2 regions of the Pseudoalteromonas sp. P1-30 genome follow, and region 1 is predicted to be linked to the other one. Evidence: predicted binding sites of a transcription regulator. Region 1 holds the regulator's gene; the other holds the start of a gene.
What was found. The regulator LexA, encoded in region 1, represses DNA repair genes until DNA is damaged. The targets are predictions, from matches to a motif close to TACTGTATNNNNATACAGTA.

Region 1 (11,623 bases):
AAAAACAAATAAACACAGCCACACCACATCAACAAAATGCCAATACCAAGCCGCTGCTTGAAACGCAAAATGTTTATCTTTCGTAAAGTGGCCTTTTAAAATACGCACAAAAACAACAAACAAAATAATGGCGCCAAGGGTCACATGCATGCCATGAAAACCTGTCAGCAAAAAGAATGTATTCCCGTAAATGCCTGCATCTAGTGTTAAGTTTAAGTCGTTGTAGGCATAAATATATTCTTCTACCTGCAATGCTAAAAAGCACACACCCAATAAAATGGTTGCCCCTAGCATCACTTTTAGCGGTTTACGTTTATTGTTTTCAATGGCTACGTGAGCAAAATGCAAAGTAACCGAAGACGCTAATAAAATAAGCGTATTAATAAGGGGTAAGCCTTGCCACCCCATAGCTTGCGTGGTTTCACCTGCTGGTGTGGTTAGTAGTGGCCATACGGCCTCAAAGGTAGGCCAAAGCACCTCGTTGGTCATCGCATTATTCCCAGCGCCGCCAAGCCAAGGCACCGACAGTATGCGGGCGTAAAATAATGCGCCAAAAAAGGCCATAAAAAACATAACTTCAGAGAATATAAACCAGCTCATTCCTTGTCGAAATGAGCGGTCCATTTGCGCTGAATATAAGCCCTGATCAGACTCGCTAATTACATTTTTAAACCAGCTAAAAATCATATACAGCAGCACTGCAATGCCTGCATATAGCAAGTACACACCGCTGCCCCCTTCACTTTCTAAGTTCATGACTGTTAAAGCCGCACCCACTGCAATAAAAAATAACGCCACCGCGCCCACTATGGGCCAAGGACTTTGCTCGGGTACGTAGTAGTTTTCATAATCTTGATTCATGTTACTTGCTCCTAGTTTTACACTAGACATGCAGGCTAGTTATTACTTGCTACTAGCTGCTCACTAATATCAAATACGGTGTAAGATAAAGTTAGCTCTTCTACATCGCTCGGCAGTGCAGTATCAACATAAAACAGCAGCTTAAACTCAAGCTCTTCACCCGCTTTTAGGGGTTGTTGATCAAAGCAAAAGCACGCTATTTTATGTAAGTACTTGGCTGCCTTTCCGGGCGATACAGAAGGCACCGCTTGCATTACTTTATCAATATCACTGGTGTTTTTTGCGCTAAACATCACCTCACGCATGGCACCTGGTTTCACATCAACACTGTATTCTTTAGATTTAACAATAAACGGCGCACCACTTTGCGCATGGGTTGTAAAGCTCACACCTATTTCTCGATTTTGTGCAACCTGTGTACTTTGTTTAGCTTGCTCAAGTGATGGCTTGCCATTAAGCCCAGTTATGTCGCAAAACACGTCATATAAGGGCACTAAGGCAAATGCAAAAGCAAACATACCTATACAAATAAGAATTAGGCGCTTTAATAGCGGTGCATGTGTCATTATTTAATTTCCGGCGGCGTAGAAAAAGTATGATACGGCGCAGGAGAGTCCACTTCCCACTCTAAACCTTCAGCACCATCCCATACTTTTGCAGGGACTTTATCGCCCCCTCGGGCACATTTAATTACCACAGCCACAAAGAGTAACTGCGATAAACCAAAGGCAAACCCACCTATGCTTATGATTGCGTTAAAATCAGCAAATTGCAGGGCGTAATCGGGAATACGGCGCGGCATGCCTGCCAGCCCTACAAAATGCATAGGGAAAAACAATACATTTACGCTTACCAGCGATAACCAAAAATGCCACTTAGCCAAGGCAATGTTGTACATATTGCCCGTCCACTTAGGCAGCCAATAATAAGCCCCCGCCATAATCGAAAATATTGCCCCCGTAACTAACACGTAATGAAAGTGCGCCACCACAAAGTAAGTATCGTGATACTGAAAATCAGCAGGGGTTATAGCCAACATCAGCCCCGAAAAGCCCCCTAAGGTAAACAGCACAATAAAGGCAATACTAAATAGCATGGGCACTTCAAAACTTATTGACCCTCGCCACATAGTGGCTACCCAGTTAAATACTTTTACCCCTGTAGGCACCGATATCAGCATGGTCGCGTACATAAAAAATAGCTCGCCAGCAACGGGCATACCGGTCGTAAACATATGATGCGCCCACACTATAAAGCTCAGTAATGCAATAGAGGAGGTTGCGTAAACCATTGAGGCATAACCAAATAGTTTTTTACGTGAGAATGTAGGCACTATGGTCGAAATAATACCAAAGGCGGGTAAAATCATGATGTACACTTCGGGATGGCCAAAAAACCAAAATATGTGCTGAAACATCACCGGATCGCCGCCACCTGCCGCATCAAAAAAGCTGGTTCCAAAGTATTTATCGGTGAGCACCATAGTGACCGCTCCGGCCAGTACGGGCATAACAGCAATTAATAAAAATGCGGTTATTAGCCATGTCCAAACGAATAATGGTAGCTTCATCCATGTCATGCCTGGGGCACGTAAATTAACAATGGTCACAATAACGTTTATTGCGCCCATAATTGAGCTAATCCCCATAATGTGCACTGCAAACACAAACATTGCGGTGTTGTCGTTACTGTACGTTGTTGAAAGCGGCGCATAGAACGTCCAGCCAAATGCGGGGCCGCCTCCAGGCATTAATAACGAGGCCAATAAAATTAAAAAAGCGAAGGGTAAAATCCAAAAGCTCCAGTTGTTCATTCTGGGCAGTGCCATATCTGGCGCGCCAATCATAAGCGGTACCATCCAGTTAGCAAGTCCCGTAAAGGCTGGCATTACAGCACCAAACACCATAATTAAACCGTGTACTGTGGTCATTTGGTTAAAAAAGTGTGGGTCTACCAATTGTAATCCTGGCTGAAATAACTCAGCCCGAATAACCATGGCCATTGCACCGCCAATTAAAAACATAGTCAGCGAAAAAATTAAGTACATGCTGCCAATATCTTTATGGTTTGTTGTGTATAACCAACGTTTAAAACCTTTGGCTGGGTGATGGCCGTGGTGAGCGTCATTGGCGTTAGGTTGTTCTACTATGCTACTCATTAGTTCGCCTCCGCATCAAGTGCTGCCTGAATTTCACTAGGTTGGATGACATCACCCGTTTCATTACCCCACGCATTACGTTTATAGGTAATTACCGCTGCAAGTTGTTTAATTGAGAGCTGCTTTGCAAATGCCTGCATTGCAGTTCCTGGGCGGCCATGAATCACTACATCAATGTGATCTTTTATATCACCCAAAACAATGGGGCTGCCTTTTAGCGCAGGAAATACTCCCGGTAACCCCATACCAGTAGGTTGATGACACGCAGCGCAACTTGCCATATACACTTGCTCACCTAGTGTCATTAGCTCTTCTTTAGGAATTGTTGTCTCAAGCAATGCGGCATCAGCAAGTGCAGCTTTTTGCTTAGCTTGCTTAGCATCTGCAAGCCATGCGTTAAAGTCCTCTTGCGATTTAGCTTCAACCACCACGGGCATAAAACCATGATCTTTACCGCACAGCTCTGCACACTGTCCTCGGTAAATACCTTCTTCGTTAATGTTGGTCCACGTTTCGTTGATAAACCCCGGATTGGCATCTTTTTTAACGGCAAAATCGGGTACCCACCAAGAGTGAATAACATCATCAGAGGTCATTAAAAAACGCACCTTTTGATTAATTGGCAGTACTAAAGGTTTATCAACCTCAAGTAAGTAATTAGGGTTTTTATTAGCAAGGTTGGCTATTTCGTCTTGAGGGGTAGATAAAATAGAGTAAAACTCTACGTCTTCTCCCATATATTCATAATGCCATTTCCACTGTGACCCTGTAATTTTAATGGTTAAGTCGGCCTTACTGGCATCTTCCATCGCAATGAGGGTTTTAGTGGCAGGGATTGCCATGGCAATTAAAATAACAAACGGAATGGCAGTCCAAAGAATTTCTACTTTGGTACTTTCATGAAATTGGGCAGGAACTGCCCCTTTAGATTTACGGTGATGAATCAGTGCCCAAAACATTATTGCGAACACTATCACCCCAATCACACAACATATTAAAAATATGGTCATGTGTAGCTGATATACATTATTACTTATATCGGTTACGCCCTTGCGCATATTGTATTGGCTATTAGCCAGCACTTGCTGCGGGAACATAATCAACACAAGCCACAAGGTAGAGGTCAGTTTACCCATGTGACGGCTCCTTTGATGCTATTGCGAATGCAAAGCGAAGAGGCATACGGCTTAAACGCCAATTCGTTATTTTTATTTTTTAACCAATCTTATTTTTAATTGGTATCGCTAGGACAACAAAAGGTTTGTGTATATTGTGTGTTCTCATAACTAAAAAGCTGTGAGTTATTGTTAGTCCAGCACATTAATGATTAGCTAAAAAACGTACAACAAGCAAGTTTTAGTATAAAAAACAATCAAGTGATATTTTAAGATTGACTAAATGACGGCGTATTAAATTGTTATTTAACAGCCAAGACACGAGCAAAATTAAGGGATGTAACACGCCTAGGAAGATAAAAGTATGAGTGAAAAAAAGTTTACAGCCTAAATAATTTTAGGGCGCTTTGAGATGGTGGAAGGTTTGTTTCTAAAACAAAAATGCACACTAAAAAGTGCGCATTTATAGATATTACTTAAAAATAGTTAAAAATTACATCCAGTCGGCATTTCTTATTACGCCAACGGCTAACCCTTCAATATTAAAAGATTCGTTTTCAAGGTCTACCTCTATAGGCGTAAACTCTTCGTTTTCAGCGTGTAATAATACTTTTCGGCCTGCTTTTTCTAGGCGTTTTACGGTTACGTCTTCATCTACTCGTGCAACCACAACTTGGCCGTTTTCTGCAGTTTGAGTACGGTGTACGGCAAGTAAGTCACCATCCATAATACCTATATCTTTCATACTCATGCCGTTAACACGCAGTAAAAAGTCGGCGGCTGGTTTAAACATAAGTGGGTCTATTTTACAGTGACTCTCAACATGTTCTTGCGCCAAAATAGGCGAACCCGCTGCAACTCTACCAATTAATGGTAGCCCTAGTTGCTCTGGCTCTTCTTCTTCAACCAATTGAATACCACGGCTTGCGCCTGGTTTCATTTTAATAACACCTTTTTTGGCAAGCGCTTTTAAGTGCTCTTCTGCGGCATTGGCACTTTTAAAACCGAGTGTTTGCGCAATTTCGGCACGTGTAGGAGGCATACCAGTGTCTTTAATAAAAACTTTTATTAGTTCGAGTATTTGAGCTTGGCGTTTAGTTAATGGTCGCATACAACTGGTTTTCCATACAGTACATTTAACTGTGAGTATATACAGTTAAATAAAAATCGCAAATTTAAATTGTGCTTTAAAATAGCTAAATACACCGCACCTGGATAAATTTTAGGTAATTACAGACGTTCAGTATTTAAAATGCTATAAATTTGCTTTCAATATAAAGGAGTAATTATGAGTATTTGGCATCAACCCATTACATTAGAGCTTTGCAAACAGTTAGATGAGGGAATAAACGGCCAAGGCACGCTAATGAAAACTATGGGCATAGAAATAACCGAAATAGGAGATGATTACCTAGTGGCTACCATGCCTGCTATTCCTGAGCATCATAATCCTATTGGTATGGTACATGGTGGCGCAAATGTGGTACTTGCCGAAACCGTAGCAAGCTACGCCGCTAACTTTGTAGTGGACTTTACAAAATTTTATTGTGTTGGACAGGAAATTAGCGCCAGCCACTTAAAGGCCTCTCGAAATGGCACTTTAACCGCCGTTACTCGTGCATTTCATATTGGTAAGCGCAGTTCTGTATGGGAAATAAAAATAACCAATAGCCGCGGCGAGCTTTGCTGCGTATCAAAAATGACCGCAGCGGTTGTCGAGCGCAAATAATTAACTATGGCTACTTTTCGATAGGGTAAATCGTTATTTCCATACCAGCGCCAATTGCAGATATACGTAGTAGTGTATCTGCATGTAGAGCTTGGTTAAAACACTTAGGTGACGTGCCCGACTCAAAGCCTATATCAAACGTTCTGCGCGAACAGCTTAGCCACTGCTTAAGCGCATTACGTGAACACGACTCTATTAATTCACATAAGTGGTTGATTGCTTTGTCTGGCGTGGTTATATCACCTGAGGCTTCAATACGCGCCAATTGACGATATTCGTCTTTGTCATAATGCAAAACCATCGCGTTTTTCTTTAAGTCTGCCACCAGGGCGCTAATATCTTGTTTAGACTCAAGCTCTAGATCTACATTTAAAAATTGAATTTCCGACATTGTCTGCTTTTTACCCTCTTATAGTTTCATCGCAAACTTTAACGCAGTTTTACTTTTATACCAAATCAACTAAGCGCTAAACATGGCTTTATTCATAGAAAATACCTGTTTAAACGCCATTGGCACCTAATTTGCCTTATAAAACGGGTTAGGCTAGTTACGCTTAATTTTACCGTTTATGTATGAAAGTTATACACACACACTGTGTAATTAAACGCTTCAGGAGGACAATTATGGTAGGTCATGGCCCGCAAATTAAAAATGACGATCAGTACGATGCGCTTCGAGATGAAGGCATGAGCAAAAAAAAGCCGCGCGCATTGCTAATAGCAATACTCATAAAACTGCTGTCAAAGGCGGCAAAGCCTCAAAGTATGAGCTACGCACTAAAAAGCAGCTGTACAATAAAGCTAAAGAGCTCGGCATTAGCGGCCGCTCAAAAATGAGCAAACAAGGGCTAATAAATGCCTTACGTGAGCATTAAACACAGCCTCACTGATTTTTTACCGCTCCTTTTTATTATTTTTATAAAGTTAGAGTAAGCTTATGAATAACTGCGACAAAATGCCGCAGTAAAAGCATGGGCTGCTGTAATACACTAACGCTAAAAATAATAAGAAGCACAAAATGAAAAAACAACTATTTAAGCGCGCTCGAAAACTACATAAGTGGCTAGGCTATTTACTTGCCTTACAAATTTTAGCTTGGCTTTTAGGCGGCTTAGTAATGAGCGCGATACCACTTGAATACGTACACGGTAAGCACCTTGCTAAGCGCATACTTACAAACCCATTTACTCAAGCAGATTACCCCACATCACTCGATAATATTACTGCCCAAGTACCTAACCCCACGCAAATAGTGTTTGAGCACTTTTTAACGACCCCGCTTATTACTGTTATTAATACTGACGAGCAGCAAAGCTTTAATGGTTTAACGGGGCGCCCTTTTCAGCCACCCACCAAAATACAAATTACCGCTAATGCACAAGCGCATTTACTCATCGACGCTAAGCCAATTAGCACTACACTTTTAAAACAAGGCACTCGAGAGGTGGGATACAAAAAAAATGTGTGGCAAGTACAATTTAACGACACCTTTAATACTACGCTGTATTTAAACGCAATTAACGGCAAAGTTATCACCGTTCGCAGCACATTATGGCGCATATTCGACTTTTTTTGGATGCTACACATAATGGATTACGACGAGCGTGAAGATTTTAACAACCCGCTTCTCATCAGTTTTGCAGCCACCAGCGTACTATTTTGTTTATGCGGTATTATTTTATTAATACAAAACGTTAGGCTAAAAAAACTTACACGTGTTGGTCAATCAAAATAGGGTTGCCGTCTGGGTCGGTAATAATAAAACTTTTATCACCCACAGGTTCAACCTGGATATGAGCGTTTTGAAAATATTCGCTAAGCGCATCAACATCCTTAAACTCTGTAACGGTTTGTGCGTTTTGATCCCAGCCAGGATTGAAGGTCAGCATGTTTTTATCAAACATACCCGAGAACAAGCCAATTAAATGCTCACCGTTTTTCATCACTAGCCAGTTTTGCTCTATCTCACCTGCAAACTCGCTAAAGCCCAACTTTTCGTAAAACGCTTTTGAGGCTCTAATATCTTTAACTGTTAAACTTATTGAAAAAGCACCTAGCATAGTCATCTCCTCGCTATTTTTTATATCAGTATAGAGTGTACTAAGCATTGCGGATTAAAATTTGTTCAGGCTTTATCTTTTAGCAGCAAAACTTTAGACTAGCGCCTCCTGTAGTTCACGTATGTGATGGATATGCTTAAATTTATTTTGGCCTTTGTGGCTTGTTGTATTTGTTTTTCTGCATCGAGTGAAGAATTTACCCGTTTTTCAACGGCTAAAAGGCACTTAATTAAAACCCTACCCGAAAACGCCAAAAGCCTTTACTGCGGCTGCGACATTAAAAAACAAGGTAAAAAGCTAATCCCCGACCCTAGCAACTGTGGTTATATTCCACGTAATACGTTAACTTCCTCTGGCAAGGTTAATGTACGTGCACTGCGTATAGAGTGGGAGCATATAGTGCCGGCGTGGGAATTTGGTCACCAGCTACAATGCTGGCAAAACGGTGGTCGTAAAAACTGTCGCAAGGTCAGTGCTAAATTTAGAAAAATGGAAGCCGATATAAACAATTTAGCCCCCGCAATTGGCGAAATTAACGCAGATCGCTCTAACTATCGCTTTGGTATGCTTAGCGAAAACGCTACCCAATATGGCCGCTGCCAAGTAAAGGTTAATTTTAAACAACGCGTTGTAGAGCCTCCTTTTTATGCCCGTAAGCGCATTGCCGACACCTACGCCTATATGCAAAAAACATACGGCTTAAAAATATCAGCTAAACAACAAAAACTATTTGATGCCTGGCAAAAACAAGCATTTGCAGATAAAAACAGCGCAAGTAAGCTGTAGCACACCTAAGTGTATACACTCATTTACATAATTTAGGGCCTAATACGTTGAATAAATGAGCGGGTGTTGTAGTATTTTAAACAACTTATTTACAAAAAGTAGTTTTGTATGTTTAAAAATAATAAAGCAACACTCGCTATTATTGCTGCACTTTCAAGCCTAACGCTTGTGGGCTGTGGCGGTGGTAGCAGCATGAATGAAACGCCCGACCCAGTCGTCACACCTCCTGCAAACACAGCCCCGACATGGACGGCAGGTGTATTTGAGCCATCGGAGGAGTTAAAAAACTTTTGCGAAAACCCACGCACAGGTAACGATCCGTTTAATAATAATGAGCCCTACCCTGACCAAGCCGGTTCGGCCCTTTACGAAAAGCTTTGGCTTCGCTCGTGGAGCGACGAAACCTACCTTTGGTATGATGAAATAGCCGATAACGACCCTGAAAACTTTGCTACAGTGGCCGATTATTTTGCCCAACTAAAAACCGAAGAACTAACCGACTCTGGTGCTAAAAAAGATAATTTTCATTTTTCAGAGCCTTCTGAGGACTACTTTCAAGAAGCGCAATCAGGTGTAACCTCAGGCTATGGTATAAATTGGGCATTTATTGGCGACCCAGCTGATAGAATTTTACGTGTTGCCTACCTAGAAGACGACTCACCAGCAAGCCAAATTGGTTTTCAACGTGGCGATACCGTACTTGAAGTTGATGGCGTAAGCATTAATACCAGCACACAAGCAGGCGTAGATACCTTAAACGAAGGATTATTTAGCCCCACTAATGGCGACTCGCACACCATCGTTGTGCGCAGTAACAATGGCGCTGAAAAAACCTTTAACGTAACTGCCGGCAACATAGAGCAAACACCGGTTCAAAACGTAAAAACCATTACCACTGCAAATGGCACTAGCGTAGGGTACATGCAGTTTAATAGCCATATAGGTATTGCCCAAGAAGGGTTAATTGCTGCCGTTAATAAATTTAAAACCGATAACGTAGAAGAGCTTGTTATCGACTTTAGATATAACGGAGGCGGTTTATTAGCGCTTTCTTCGCAGCTGGCTTACATGGTGGCGGGCAGCGCCAACATTCAAAACCGTATTTATTACCAAACTCAGCAAAACGATAAACAACCGGTAGAGTCGCCTTTTCCGTTTATAGATGAAGAAATTGATTACTCAACTTTTTTTAGCACTGGCGAAAGCCTCCCCGATTTAAACCTATCTAAGGTATATGTGCTTAGTACATCGGGTACGTGTTCAGCCTCAGAAGCCTTTATTAATGGCTTAAAAGGCATTGACGCCGAGGTGGTGCTCATTGGCGACACAACCTGCGGTAAACCATACGGTTTTACCCCAACACATAACTGTGGCACCACCTATTACACCATTCAATTTAGCGGTATTAACAGTAAAGGGTTTGGTGAATATGCAGCAGGCTTTACGCCAACGCCTACACCACAGTTTGATGCTGATGTAAAAGGCTGTGTAGTCAGTGACGACTTTGATAATCAATTAGGCGATCCAAACGAAGGGATACTCTCTACTGCGCTTTATCATATTGATAATAACGGCACGTGCCCTGTTAGCACTGCCTCTGCGAGTATTAAAACGCAAGTACAAAGCGCTGCTGGCGATAGCAAGCAGCTATTACCTTTAAACGCACCTAATAACGTTAACCGTGGCAATATGGATTTAACATGGCCTACGTTAAATAAGGATAAGTAATGGCTAAACTACTGGCAATATTAACCTTATTATTTATTGGAGGCTGTAACAGTATGAGTAATGCCACTGCTAAGCCTGCACTACTAACCGAGGTAAACCCAGGCGTTATAGCCACGCTCCAGCAAGCGATTATAAAAGCAAAGGGCGGCACACTAGTTACACTGGCCGACACCGTTTTTACTAAACGCAGCGAGCTATTATTAAGCCATGGAAATAGTAAAGACTCAAATGGTATGCCCATAATGGGCGCGCATAATATCAAGCCAGAAAAGTTTGTTTTACAAATAATCGGCAAGCAGTGCGTGCTTTATTATCCTAAAAAAGATATGTCTATTGAGCTTAAAAACGTAAGCTGTAAAGCACAATAAAATACCTTTAAAAAAGGCACAGAGCATTTATGCTATGTGCCTTTATCGTTTTTCACTTGGTTTATAAGTCTTGATGCGGACCAAACACTTCGTAATGAATATGCTCGTTTTTAACACCGAGTGCCAGTAATTGGCTTTTCACAAACGCCATAAACCCAGCGGGGCCACATAAGTAAAAATCGCCATTTGTAAGAGGTAACTGTGTTTTTATGGCAGCTAAGTCCATTAACCCTGTAAAATCAGCCCTATCACTACTTTGATTAAACCACGTAATAGTTTGCAAGCTGTTATAAGCCGCACTTAATTCATTTAAATAGTGTGCAAATGAGTGCTGCTGCGTATTTTCGCACGCATGTAAATACATAATATTTTGCTTAGGGTTATCGCTTAATAGCGTTTCGAGCATCGCAAGCATTGGGGTTTGCCCTACACCTGCTGAAATAAGTACCGCTGGGTTTTTACTATTTCGTAAAAAGAAATCACCTGCAGGCGGGTACAGTTCAACTATGTCACCTTGAGCTAGTGAGTGTAAATAATTAGACACCATGCCAGGCTTTGGCTGTAGCTCTTTTTTAACGCTAATACGGTAGTTTTTACCATTGGCTTTTTGTGAAATAGAATACTGGCGAATTTCTTCATATTCAGCGCCCGCTGGTTTAACTTTAACCCCTAAATATTGGCCAGGTTTATGGGTAATCACCGCTTTGCCATCGATAGGCGTTAGTGTAAAACTTGTGACGAGTGCTGATTCAACCTGTTTGTTGGTTATTTCAAATTGGCGCGTGCCCGCCCAACCACCGCGTGTATTTTTACTGTGC
Region 2 (11,623 bases), on a different contig from region 1:
GCAACTGGCCTTGATTGTGACGCGCTAGATTACAACATTGAATTTGCGGGTAACCCTGATTTAGAAGCCGAAGAGTCAGAATCATGGAACGTTGGCTTTATTTGGGCACCTTCTGCTGAGTTTGGTTTAAGCGTAGATGTGTGGAGTATTACCCAAGATAATAAAATTGATGAACAAGAATTTGGCCCAATTTATAACTCTGAGTGTAATAACCAAGATAGCACGGTGTGTGTTCGCTTAGCACCTAGTGGTGGTAATAGCTTAGGCACCATTCAAAAAATATACAGCACCTTTGAAAACGTCTCTTCGCAAGAAGTGTCAGGTGTTGATTTATCAGCAAATTACAACCATTCGCTGGATGATTTAGGCTTACTTAAATTTAACTTAGAATGGGCGTACCAAAACAAGTTTGAAAAAGACGGCCGCGATTACACGGGTGAATACAATTACCCAGAGCACCGCTGGATTTTCTCTACTAACTGGGAAATTGGCCAATTTAATACCAACGTAAATATTAGCTACGTAGGCGAGTTTGAAGATACCCCAGATATAGACTTTGACGGTAATTTAGACTTTGATAGCAATACATCGCGTATGGTTGACTCGCAAGCACTGGTAGATTTACAAACATCTTACCGTGTAAGTGACGCAACTAAAGTGTCGCTTGGTGTAAATAACGTATTCGACGAAGAGCCACCATTTGCCATTGGTGATGGCGATGCCGACCTTTATGGGTATGCATCGGGTGTACACAACCCACGAGGTCGTTACTTCTACACTAAAGTAACCTTCTCGTTTTAATTTAATATAGCCCATTATTAAATGGGCTATATTAAAAACAAAAAAACCGCCATTAGGCGGTTTTTTTATTAAAACGTAGGGGCTAAATTATAGCTCGCCTTCGTTTTCAGATAGGAACTTAGCAACACCTTCAGGGCTTGCGTCCATACCTTTTTTACCTTCTTCCCAACCAGCAGGACATACTTCGCCGTTTTCGCTGTGAAATGCTAGCGCGTCAACCATGCGGATCATTTCGTCGATGTTACGACCAAGTGGTAAGTCGTTCACTACTTGGTGACGTACGTTACCTTCTTCATCGATTAGGAAAGAGCCACGAAATGCAACGCCCGCTTCAGGGTGCTCAACATCGTATGCTTTACAAATTTCGTGCTTAACATCTGCAACTAGTGCGTATTGAACTTTACCAATACCGCCGTCTGCTACAGCAGTGTTACGCCATGCGTTGTGTGAGAATTGTGAATCGATAGAAACACCAATTACTTCTACGCCACGCTTTTGGAATTCTTCGTAACGCTTATCAAATGCGATAAGTTCTGAAGGACATACAAACGTGAAATCTAGTGGGTAAAAGAAGATTACTGCTTTTTTACCTTTAATTGTTTCATGAAGGTTATAGCTATCTACAATTTCACCATTACCTAGTACAGCTGCAGCGGTAAAGTCTGGTGCCTGGCGGCCTACTAATACACCCATTTTATTCTCCAAATATTTTGAGTTTGTTGTCGATTGCATACGCAATGCTGATACTTATATGGGCGCTAAAAATTAAAAAACAATAGCGCCAACACATAATTACGTGGCATTTTAAATTTAATAAGGAAAAAAGAACAATCGTATTTAGCGATGTGCACAATCGAAAATACCGAACAGATATTAAAACTTTATTACGCCTATAAAAAAACCTGCATTTGCAGGTTTTAAAAATGGGTTAATCCATGATATCGGAAGGCATATCGCCTTTAATATTTTGCCAGATTTCACCGGTTTGATGGCCAAACTTACGCATCATTGAAATCGCGCCATCATGCTCACGGTTTTCAGCCAATACTGTTAGGTCTTTATAAAATTGACGTGCTAACTGGCGAGTGCCTGCGTCTGAGAAATAATGACAACCAATTTTAAAGTAAAACCCTCTAAAACCGTTAAGTATAAGTACGTAAATGCGGTTATTACCAGCGACAGCTAATTCGTGGTGTACTTTGTAATCGTAATCTGCAAAAGCTTGCGCTGTGTCTTCAAGTTCATCGCTTTTTGATAAAATCTCAATAACACGCTCAGGGTTAAGCTTTATCGCTGCACGGGTATAAATAGCACTAATATTAGTACGTGCAGATAATAACTGATCGGTCAGCTCTGGCATTTTGTCTTCATCTAAGCGCGCCAGCGTTTCGAGTATGTTTAAACCCGATGTTTCCCAAAAGTTATTCACTCTGGTTGGCTTGCCGTGCTGAATAGTTAGCCAGCCATCACGTGCTAAACGTTGCAGTACTTCACGTAAGGTTGTTCTGGTTACACCAATTAACTCAGAAAGCTCACGCTCTGCAGGTAGAATTGAACCTGGAGGGAAATCGCCGTTCCAGATAGATTCAACTATATACTCTTCAGCAAATCCTGCTGGGCTTTTAGCTTTAAAAATTCTCATTCAATTCCCACTCGAATTAATCACAACTCATCGTTTTATACGAATAACTGACAGATTGTACCAGATGAAATATAACTAACAAGTAAACTCGTTGATATAAGTGCCAACCAACCGCTGAAAATTTCGCAATAGTAAATAATAAAATTCAACATGCTTAAATTAGGCCTAATTCGCTAAATAAATTAACCCTATTCATAGTAGGTACATTAATACTATTGCTGTTTTTGCTTCACCATTGCATTACTACAATAATTCCCGTGTGCGGCAGCAAGTACATTCAAAATATTGCATACAGCAGAGCCTGTTAACTGTAACGTTTAATCAAGCCTTTTTAGCAAACCAATCTTATATTACATGTTTACTTAGCAAAAAAGCTTAACCTTTCCCTAAATAGGATTGGCCATAACCGCTTATTAATTTCATCTTAAAAAAAGCCACTTCGGTAGCTTTTTTACCCTTTTTGTTGCTCGTTACTTTATCCTAGTACATAATTCAACGTCTTATTTCAATGCGGATTTTTTATGAACTGGCTAGCACAACTCCCTACTCAACGTACTCCATGGCTACTATTTACAGGCATTGTATTTTTATTAGAAGTCACCGCACTGTTTTTTCAATACCAGATGGGACTTGCTCCATGCATTATGTGTATTTACCAGCGAACTGCGGTATTAGGCTTATTAGGGGCAGGCATTATTGGCGCAACTAAACCACAAAGTAAATTAGTACGCGCTATCGCTTATTTAGTGTGGGGTGTATCAAGTGTGTGGGGTTACTTTATTGCACGTGAGCACATTGAAATGCAAACAACCACCGATCCCTTTGCATTTAGCTGTGAGTTTGAGCCAAACTTTCCTTCATTTATGCCATTGCATGAATGGATCCCAAGCTTTTTTCAAGCCACAGGGGATTGCGGTAATATCGATTGGCAATTTGCGGGATTAAGTATGCCAGCATGGATGGAAATACTATTTGCGTTATTTACTATCACGCTTTTTGTAATTGTTACCACTCGCTTACTTACTAAAAAGACTATTTAATATGTTTACGTTTTTTACCAGTCAGCTGCCTGAACTAAAGCACCTTAAAGTGAGGCAACGACAAGCCGTTGTTGCTATTGCGCTAAGTATGCTACCTGCTACCGATAGAGTGTTATTAAGAATAGTAAAGCTGATATTGCTCAGCCCATTGTTTTTGTTATTTACTGTTTTTAAAGGGTGGGAACTCATTCCCTTTTTAATTTTAGGTGGCCTGTTTTACCCGCTTTTAACCACCCCGATTGAAATAAACTTCGCTAAAAAATATTTAGCCAAAGCACTTGAGCAGTATTCACAGGGCGCTTAGCGCCCTGCCTATTATAAAGACACTTTTCCTTCTAGTTTAGCTACAAGCTTTTTACCTATTCCTTTTACGTTAGCTAAATCGCTCAGCTGGTCAAATTCGCCATTTTCAACCCTGTAATCAACAATAGCCTGCGCTTTTTTCTTACCAATACCAGGTAACTTGGCCAGCATTTCTGAATCGGCACTATTAATATTAATAACCGGCGCTTGCGGCATTTCAACCATAGGCTTATCTTCAACAGGGTTAGCGTGGGTAAACGCGCTAAAGCTTAAAAAGCTAATAATAAGTAGCGTTAATAGATTTTTCATTTGTTATTCCTTATTTTTGTTTATACCAAAGCGTTATAGTTAAACGGCTAATTTGGCTTTAAATATGTACTTAATTTTTATTTGAGGAAATAATGTTAAATAAGGAGCAACGCGCATCACTTATATTATTTCCAGTGCATAATCACCTAAATCCGAAAACCTAAAATGCAGCTGGTACAACAAGTGATTGCTTAACTAAAGTAAAGTTACGCTTTTTTGTCAAATTGATGACAAGCTAAAAATGCACCGAATACTTGCAATTTTACACACAAACACTTACTGTATATAAAAACAGTGACCTACGGGTCAGTAACCACATTACCACGCAATCAAGCAGGAGAGATCATGGCTGTTGTTGTTAAATATGTTGTAGAACGAAACGGAGTTGAGCGAATGACGTTTACTACTAAAAAAGAAGCGGATGCCTATGACAAAATGCTCGATATAGCAGAATCGCTTGAAGTAATGCTGGAAAAAGTAGATGTGCCACTGAGCGAGCAACAGGTTGAATCGCTTGCGCTTGAAATTGCAAAGAGTAAAGATGACTTTATGGCGGTGTTAAAAGGCGCAAAAGAGCCCACAACAAAAAGTACAGCTAAAGCTAAAGCTAAAAAAGCCGACAACATAGCATCAATAAAAGATAACGATGAGCAACAAGCTAGCTAATTTGTGACTATTTTAAATAAAGGGCTGCTACTAAATAGCAGCCCTTTTTTATTAATTTTTGAACAGTTACAAATTTTTTCTGGCTTTTTAGACTGAAATTGATACATTAATCCGGTTAATAGCGAGTGTTTATGTGCCATGTCAGTATTTATTAAGTCTTTTTACCAAAAATTTTTCCCAGCCCGTCAGTTGCTTATTCGTCAAAATGGCGAAGTTAAGCATGTTGTTTTGGCGCCTTGGTTTCAGCTTTTTACAGTACTGCTTATTTTAGGCACTATTACTTGGGTCGGTATTTCTAGTTTTCGTGTTTATAGCCAAACAAATAAAATTACCAACATAGAACAAAGCCAAATTGACAAACAACAAGCGTGGCAAAAACAGGTCCAAGAACAAAAAGCACTGCACGCTAAGCAATTAGAACAACTTGCTGTACTAGAGCAAAAGCAAGCACTTTTGCAAGGTATGATTGAATCCCTCCCCGCATCTATTAGTAAAGAAACAATAAAACTAGAAGAACAACTTGAGTCGCCTGTTAATCAAGACAAAGGCGAGTTTCATGAACCACTTGTAGATGAAGAGCCGAAAGACAAACATGCCAGCCTTCTAACGCCAATCACTTTTGCCGCACGTTACGAGCGCTTAAATAAATACTACGAGCACAATTTTGCGCTTATTGATGCGCAAATTAATAAACGCCATGATGCAATTTTAGCGATGTTAAAAGGCGCAGGCTTAGAATCAGCCCTTGAACAACATTTAGCACTGGGCGCACAAACCAGTGCGCAAGGTGGCCCGTTAGATGTATTTGACGAAACTAAAATACCAGGGCAGTTTTTAGCCATTGTTGATAAGCTATTATTACTTAACAACCTTGAAAACTTTTTAACAGAGCTGCCTAACTCACTGCCCTTGCCTGCGGCTAAATACTATATTTCGAGCAACTTTGGGTTACGTAAAGATCCGATGAACAACCGCCGCGCTTTTCACAAAGGTGTTGATTTAGCCGGCTGGCATAAAACCGAAATTTTTGCCCCTGCTGATGCACGTGTTTTGCGCGCTGGTAAAAATGGCGGCTATGGTAACTTTATCGAGCTAGAGCACAAAAATGGCTTGGTCACCCGTTTTGGCCACTTAAATAAAATTAAAGTGAAAAAAGGCCAAACAATTGCTAAAAATGAGGTAATTGGATTAATGGGCAGTACTGGCAGAAGTACCAGCACCCACTTACACTATGAAGTGTTACTCGATGGCAAACATGTCAATCCTCTAAAAATAACAAAGGCGCTTTCTCGTGTTCGGTAAAAAAAAGCAACCTAGTAGTCAAACTACGTTAAAAAGAGTAAATCATACCCCTTCTATTATTTCTGAAGATGTGCGCTTAACTGGCACACTTACAAGCCAGGGCGAAGTGCAGCTAGATGGCCGAATTGATGGCGATATAAAGGCAGAGCACTTGGTAATTGGCTCTACCGGCATTGTTGAAGGTGTGGTTGAAGCTAAAAGTGTAATTGTAAAAGGCAAAATTATTGGCTCACTAAACGCAAGTGAAGTGAATATTCAAAGCAGTGCTCACGTACATGGCGATGTTTTTCACGATACACTAAGTATTGATGCGGGAGCCATTATTGAAGGCAGCTTAAAACAGCGCTTTGAAAAAGAAGAACCGGAACTTATTAGCGAAGATTTAAAGCCGGCTAAAGAAGTAAAAACTTTGCTTGATGATGCTGATAGCGACTTGTCGTTTGTTAATAAGCAAGCCGCTGATAAAGCCAAATCTAATTAAGCGCTCATTACTTTTTCTCGGTTATGTACATCGTAATATCTGCAGTGAACACCAGTTCATTGCGGGTATTGTAAAGCTTAACTGGCACCACTAAATCTTCTTTATCTACCCATTGGCGAGGCAAGTCGATTTCTGCAATAGCAGTTACATCGGTATCAACCTTTGCTAAATAGTGTACCGTCATTCCTTTTGGGATCCAGCGATGCGTTTTATAAGGCACGGTGGCATCTACCATTACACCAGCACACAGCTCAGCTAAGTTACATTGTGCAATAGCATGAATAGTCCCAATATGGTTATGCACACTACGACGGTTTTTTACGACAGCGCTACAGTGCCCTTCTCTTAAATCGAGCACGTAAGGTTTCATTGAGCCAAAATACGGGGCTTTTATGCATACCGCTTTGCTAAACAACCAATTGCCAAAAGGTAAGCGTTTAAATTTAAGCCAGGTTTTTAAAAGGGCTGATTTATTACTCATTGTTATTTCCCATTTTGTGTTTATAAATCCAAACTAACACATCAGACCAGTTAAAAAAAGCGCAATTCACCGCGCTGTTAATCCTAATGTCATGAAATATTTATCACAATAAAGCGTGGCTCACTCATAAGCCCTTTCTTTTTTATATGCGGGCACCTAAAATAGCCAGCAAAAGGAGACCTAATGCAAACACAGCCCGCTAAACCTAACTTAATTTTATTACTCATCTTAGCGTTACTCGTAATATTTTGCCCTATGGCAATTGATATTTATCTTCCCGCTTTTCCAACTATTGCCACGCAATTTAACGTAACCGAACAACAGGTTCAGCAAACAGTGGCTATTTTTATGCTTACTGTGGGTTTAGGGCAATTAATTGCAGGGCCGCTTGCTGATAAGTTTGGCCGAAAGCCGGTAGCGGTTGTAGGTGTTAGCTTGTATGCAGGCTCTGCCTTGCTTGCCTACATGGCGCCCTCTTTTGTTGTATTAATGTTTGCACGCGCTCTGCAAGGGTTAGGTGCATGTGCTACGTTTGTGGTTGCTTTTGCTATTGTACGTGATAAATACGGCAGCGAACGCAGCGGGCAAATGATTACCTATTTAAATGGAATTGTGTGTTTTATTCCTGCGCTTGCGCCTATTTTAGGTGCTTGGCTTACCGTGCAATTTGGCTGGCGCATGAACTTTATGTTTTTAACTTTGTTTGCGTTAGCGGGCCTGGTCATTACGCTCACCTTATTTAGAGAAACCCGCCCTGCTGATAGTCACTACCAAGGGCATATATTGGACTTACGCCGGTTTGTGCCAATATTAAAAACACCGATATTTTTATTTAATAGCTTACTGTGTATGGTCGCCATGTCGGCAATTCTTGTGTATGTCACCTTGGCACCTGGGTGGATAATTACGCACTTAGGGGGCACCGTTGCCGACTTTACTTTTTGGTTTACGCTCAATGCCGTACTAAGTATTGTAGCCAGCTTTATTACGCCCATTTATATTAAACGTAATAGCCAAAAAGCCCTGCGCGTTGGAGTTACAGTATTGGTGGCCTCTGGCATATTAATGATTGCACTTAGCCATATAGAATCGGCCATTGCGCTTATGCTACCTATTTTAATTGCTGCACTTGGTTTTGCCCTAAGCTTAGGCTCTGCGGCTGGTATGGCGTTATCGCGCTTTCCAAAACAAGCCGGTACAGCCTCTGCCTTAATTGGTGCTATGCAAATGAGTGGCGCTAGTGTGCTTGTGTTTTTAACGCAATATTTAGGCCTTAGCACACCTTGGCTAATTGCTTTTCATTTATTGTTACTGGCGCCACTTTGGTTAATTTTAATGAGTAAAAAAGCCCATACATTGCACCCGGTTAATACATGATCAACCCTGATTTTTTAGCATCATTTTTACTGGCGAGCTTTTTAATGGCGGTGGCCCCTGGGCCATCAAACGCATTTTTAATGGCGCAAACATTTGCCAATGGCAGAGCGGCAGGTATGCAAAGCGCATTTGGCTTTGCTTTAGGTGGAGTAATACACACATTTTTTGCTGTTATTGGATTAAGCGCAGTGTTAAAAGCCTCGCCCACCGCTTATAGCGCAGTACAGTACTTAGGCGCGGCGTATTTGTGCTATTTAGGGTTTGTGATGATTAAAAGCACTTTTTCGCAGCAAAATACCGTGGATTGCGCTAGTGATGATAAGCCCCATGTAAGCACCAGTAAAAAGCCAAATGTCATGTTTCAAGCCATGATGACCGAGGTATTAAACCCTAAAGTCGCGTTGTTTTTTATTGCTTTTATCCCTCAATTTGTAGACCCAAGCTTATCATCGGCAACGTTTCAATTAGCATTTTTTGGCCTGCTCTACCCCATTTTTGCTTTCCCAATTGACTGTACGTATATTTACTTTGGCGACAAAATAGCGCAATTTTTCAAAAAATACCCACATAGCCAACTTTGGATAGACCGAGTGACCGGCATGGTATTTATTGCACTGGCCATTAATTTATTATACTAATTACACTAAATTGGTATTACTTAACCAAAGCCTTGGTTACTCAACAAAATAAGATGCAGCATGGAACAAAAAAAACAATCGCTACCCGCTAATAAAAATATTGCCTTAGTTGCGCATGATGGTAAAAAAGCCGCGCTTAAATTATGGTGCGAAAAACACAAAGAAGCCTTAAGCAGACACACCTTATACGGTACTGGCACCACAGGCCATTTAATCGAAAAAACCACCGGGCTAGAGGTTATTCAGCTATTAAGTGGTCCTATGGGGGGCGATCAACAGCTAGGAGCTAAAATTGCCGAGCACGAAATTCATGTATTGGTGTTTTTTTGGGATCCGTTGGCATCGCAACCACACGACCCTGATGTTAAAGCATTACTGCGTTTAGCTGCTGTTTGGAATATTCCTGTGGCCTGTAATGAAGTCAGCGCCGACATGTTATTAAGCTCGCCCTTAATGGACACTGAGCTTGAACGTACTTTGCCAGATTACGAAAAATACCTCGCAACCCGACAAATTAGTCTTTAAAGCCTTTTAAGCTACTTATAAAGCATGCTGGCCCATTTTGTTAGGCCAGCCGTTACACTACCAAAGTGATCGCCATTAAGCATTTTAATATCACCTAAATGCTCACTTAACGCCGCTTTAATAAGTGGTGACTGCGCACTCCCCCCTGTTAAATAAATAACGTCTGGGGTGGTTCCTGCATCGGTAATTGCTTGTTTTGCTAACGTTACTATTTGGCTAATGCTACTTTCTACTGCAACCGCTAAATCGCTTACCGATAGGTTTTTACTAAGGTCATTATCTAAAAAGCGAAGATCGCAATCAAAAGCATCTGCCGATGAAAGCGCTATTTTAGCCGCCTCACCTTGCTGTACTAACTGATGGCCCTGTTTATTTTGCTGTAAATGAATTAAGCGTTTGAAAAGCGCAGGTGCACTGACATCGCGTAATTGGGCAGTGAGTTCTCGATAGTGGCTTTCACTATAAAACTGACTTTGTAAATTTACATCATTAATTTTACAGGCTTGCCAAAAAGGTTGGTTTGGTAAAGGTAGGCCCGATTTAAAGGTACTGCCTAAACCAAGCAATGGCATTAAACCATGAAAACTAAGCGCTATATCTAAGTCATTCCCGCCAACTCGCTTACCGCTGTGGGCTAAAAAGTCATTATCGCGCTCACTGTTACCTCTAAAACTTGGCCCCATTTGTACAAACGAGCAATCGCTGGTACCACCACCAATATCAATAACCAGCACTTTTTGGTCTTCCACTAAACTACTTTCGTAATCAATCCCTGCTGCAAGCGGTTCGTATAAAAACTCCACATCTTTAAAGCCCGCACGCTTAGCTGCGCGCTCTAAAATACCTACAGCTTGCTGATTTGACTGCTCACCGCCAACGGCCTGAAAGTTAACTGGACGACCAATAACCGTTTGCGTAAGTGGGGTTTTAAGTGAAAGCTCTGCGCGTTGCTTTATTTTTAAAATCATTGCGGTAGCAATATCTTCAAAAAAATTGATTTGCCCTTGCTTTAAGCCTGTGGCACCAAAAAACGATTTAGGTGATTTTACAAAGTAGCCTTCTTCAGGAAACTGCACATATTCACTAATGGCTTCACGGCCAATAAAAAGCGTTTCATCTGTAGGTTGTAAATCAAGATCTGACTTAATACGCGGGAGTGTATTTAATAAAGCTTGGCGCTTCGTTAAAAAGTCATGCTCGTGGGCTGTGCCTTTTACATGCTTTGCCACAAAGTCGACAACTAATGCGCTGTGGTGTGTATAAAGAGTAGAAGGTAAATAATGTTTTCCTTGCTCAAGTGGCACTAACTGTACTTCCTCTTGCTCCATAACACCCATAGCACAATTAGAACTACCGTAATCAAAACCTACAAACATACTTCACCATACATTAGAAAAAGGCCGCGCAATTTAGCATACTTTGCCAAAATTATAAACGCTAATGACCCTCCCTCACCCTTAAAAAGCTCGCAAAACGTGGTAAGCCATGCTTTGTTAACCCGTGGTACCGATACGTTACCGTGCTGCCTATAGCCGGAGGTGTTTGGCGCTGTTTATTACTAAAGCCCGTGCCTATTTTAAATATTTGCCCATGAGGTGTTTTTACTTTTAATGCACCTAACATACCGGTGTATTTTCCTTTACCCGGTAAATGTGCAATCACAACCGCTTCAGCATCAAGATAGGGCTTTAACTTTAATAATGTATTACTGCGCCCGCTTTTATGTTTAGCATTGGCTAAATGCAGCATCACCCCTTCAGCCCCTTGCTTAGTTAAATCTTCAAAGTACGCTGTTAATTGGGCTGTGCTAGTAAAGCGGTGTTGCTTAACTGCAGTTATATGCTGCTTATTGATTTGTTTTACCAAGGCTTGGTAGTTTTTATAACGCGCACTAAAAGGAAGGGTTGAGTCTGGCATATCAAATATTTGATAGCGTATAGCGTGCCAATCTGAATTACTGGGGCGTTTAGTTCTTACAATCCCACTGACCAAAGAAAATTGAGTGCGCGCTATCCACAGCTCCCCATCTAACCAAACATTTGGTAATGGCGCCGTAAA

Region 2: AN395_RS03675 (YebG family protein) is a predicted target of LexA. The motif match lies at 4,373-4,392, and genes of this name have one in related genera.

What each region holds. Positions count from the first base shown of each region.
Region 1 covers NZ_LKBC01000009.1:28,464-40,086, reverse strand. The annotation lists gene AN395_RS13655 (cytochrome c oxidase subunit 3) at 1-861, opposite strand, end outside; gene AN395_RS19800 (DUF2909 domain-containing protein) at 1-86, shown strand, start outside; gene AN395_RS13650 (cytochrome c oxidase assembly protein) at 897-1,427, opposite strand; gene ctaD (cytochrome c oxidase subunit I) at 1,427-3,019, opposite strand; gene coxB (cytochrome c oxidase subunit II) at 3,019-4,155, opposite strand; gene lexA (transcriptional repressor LexA) at 4,628-5,245, opposite strand; gene AN395_RS13630 (PaaI family thioesterase) at 5,423-5,863, shown strand; gene AN395_RS13625 (hypothetical protein) at 5,874-6,254, opposite strand; gene AN395_RS13620 (Rho termination factor) at 6,488-6,700, shown strand; gene AN395_RS19795 (hypothetical protein) at 6,679-6,738, shown strand; gene AN395_RS13615 (hypothetical protein) at 6,882-7,598, shown strand; gene AN395_RS13610 (VOC family protein) at 7,573-7,923, opposite strand; gene AN395_RS13605 (endonuclease) at 8,050-8,709, shown strand; gene AN395_RS13600 (S41 family peptidase) at 8,818-10,437, shown strand; gene AN395_RS13595 (hypothetical protein) at 10,437-10,805, shown strand; gene hmpA (NO-inducible flavohemoprotein) at 10,867-11,623, opposite strand, start outside.
Region 2 covers NZ_LKBC01000002.1:37,927-49,549, reverse strand. The annotation lists gene AN395_RS03705 (TonB-dependent receptor) at 1-801, shown strand, start outside; gene AN395_RS03700 (peroxiredoxin) at 889-1,494, opposite strand; gene fadR (fatty acid metabolism transcriptional regulator FadR) at 1,730-2,443, opposite strand; gene dsbB (disulfide bond formation protein DsbB) at 2,965-3,483, shown strand; gene AN395_RS03685 (DUF6170 family protein) at 3,485-3,787, shown strand; gene AN395_RS03680 (ComEA family DNA-binding protein) at 3,799-4,095, opposite strand; gene AN395_RS03675 (YebG family protein) at 4,441-4,761, shown strand; gene AN395_RS03670 (M23 family metallopeptidase) at 4,900-6,063, shown strand; gene AN395_RS03665 (polymer-forming cytoskeletal protein) at 6,053-6,544, shown strand; gene AN395_RS03660 (hotdog fold domain-containing protein) at 6,552-7,025, opposite strand; gene AN395_RS03655 (multidrug effflux MFS transporter) at 7,209-8,402, shown strand; gene AN395_RS03650 (LysE family translocator) at 8,399-9,040, shown strand; gene AN395_RS03645 (methylglyoxal synthase) at 9,101-9,565, shown strand; gene yegD (molecular chaperone) at 9,577-10,941, opposite strand; gene AN395_RS03635 (DNA ligase) at 11,003-11,623, opposite strand, start outside.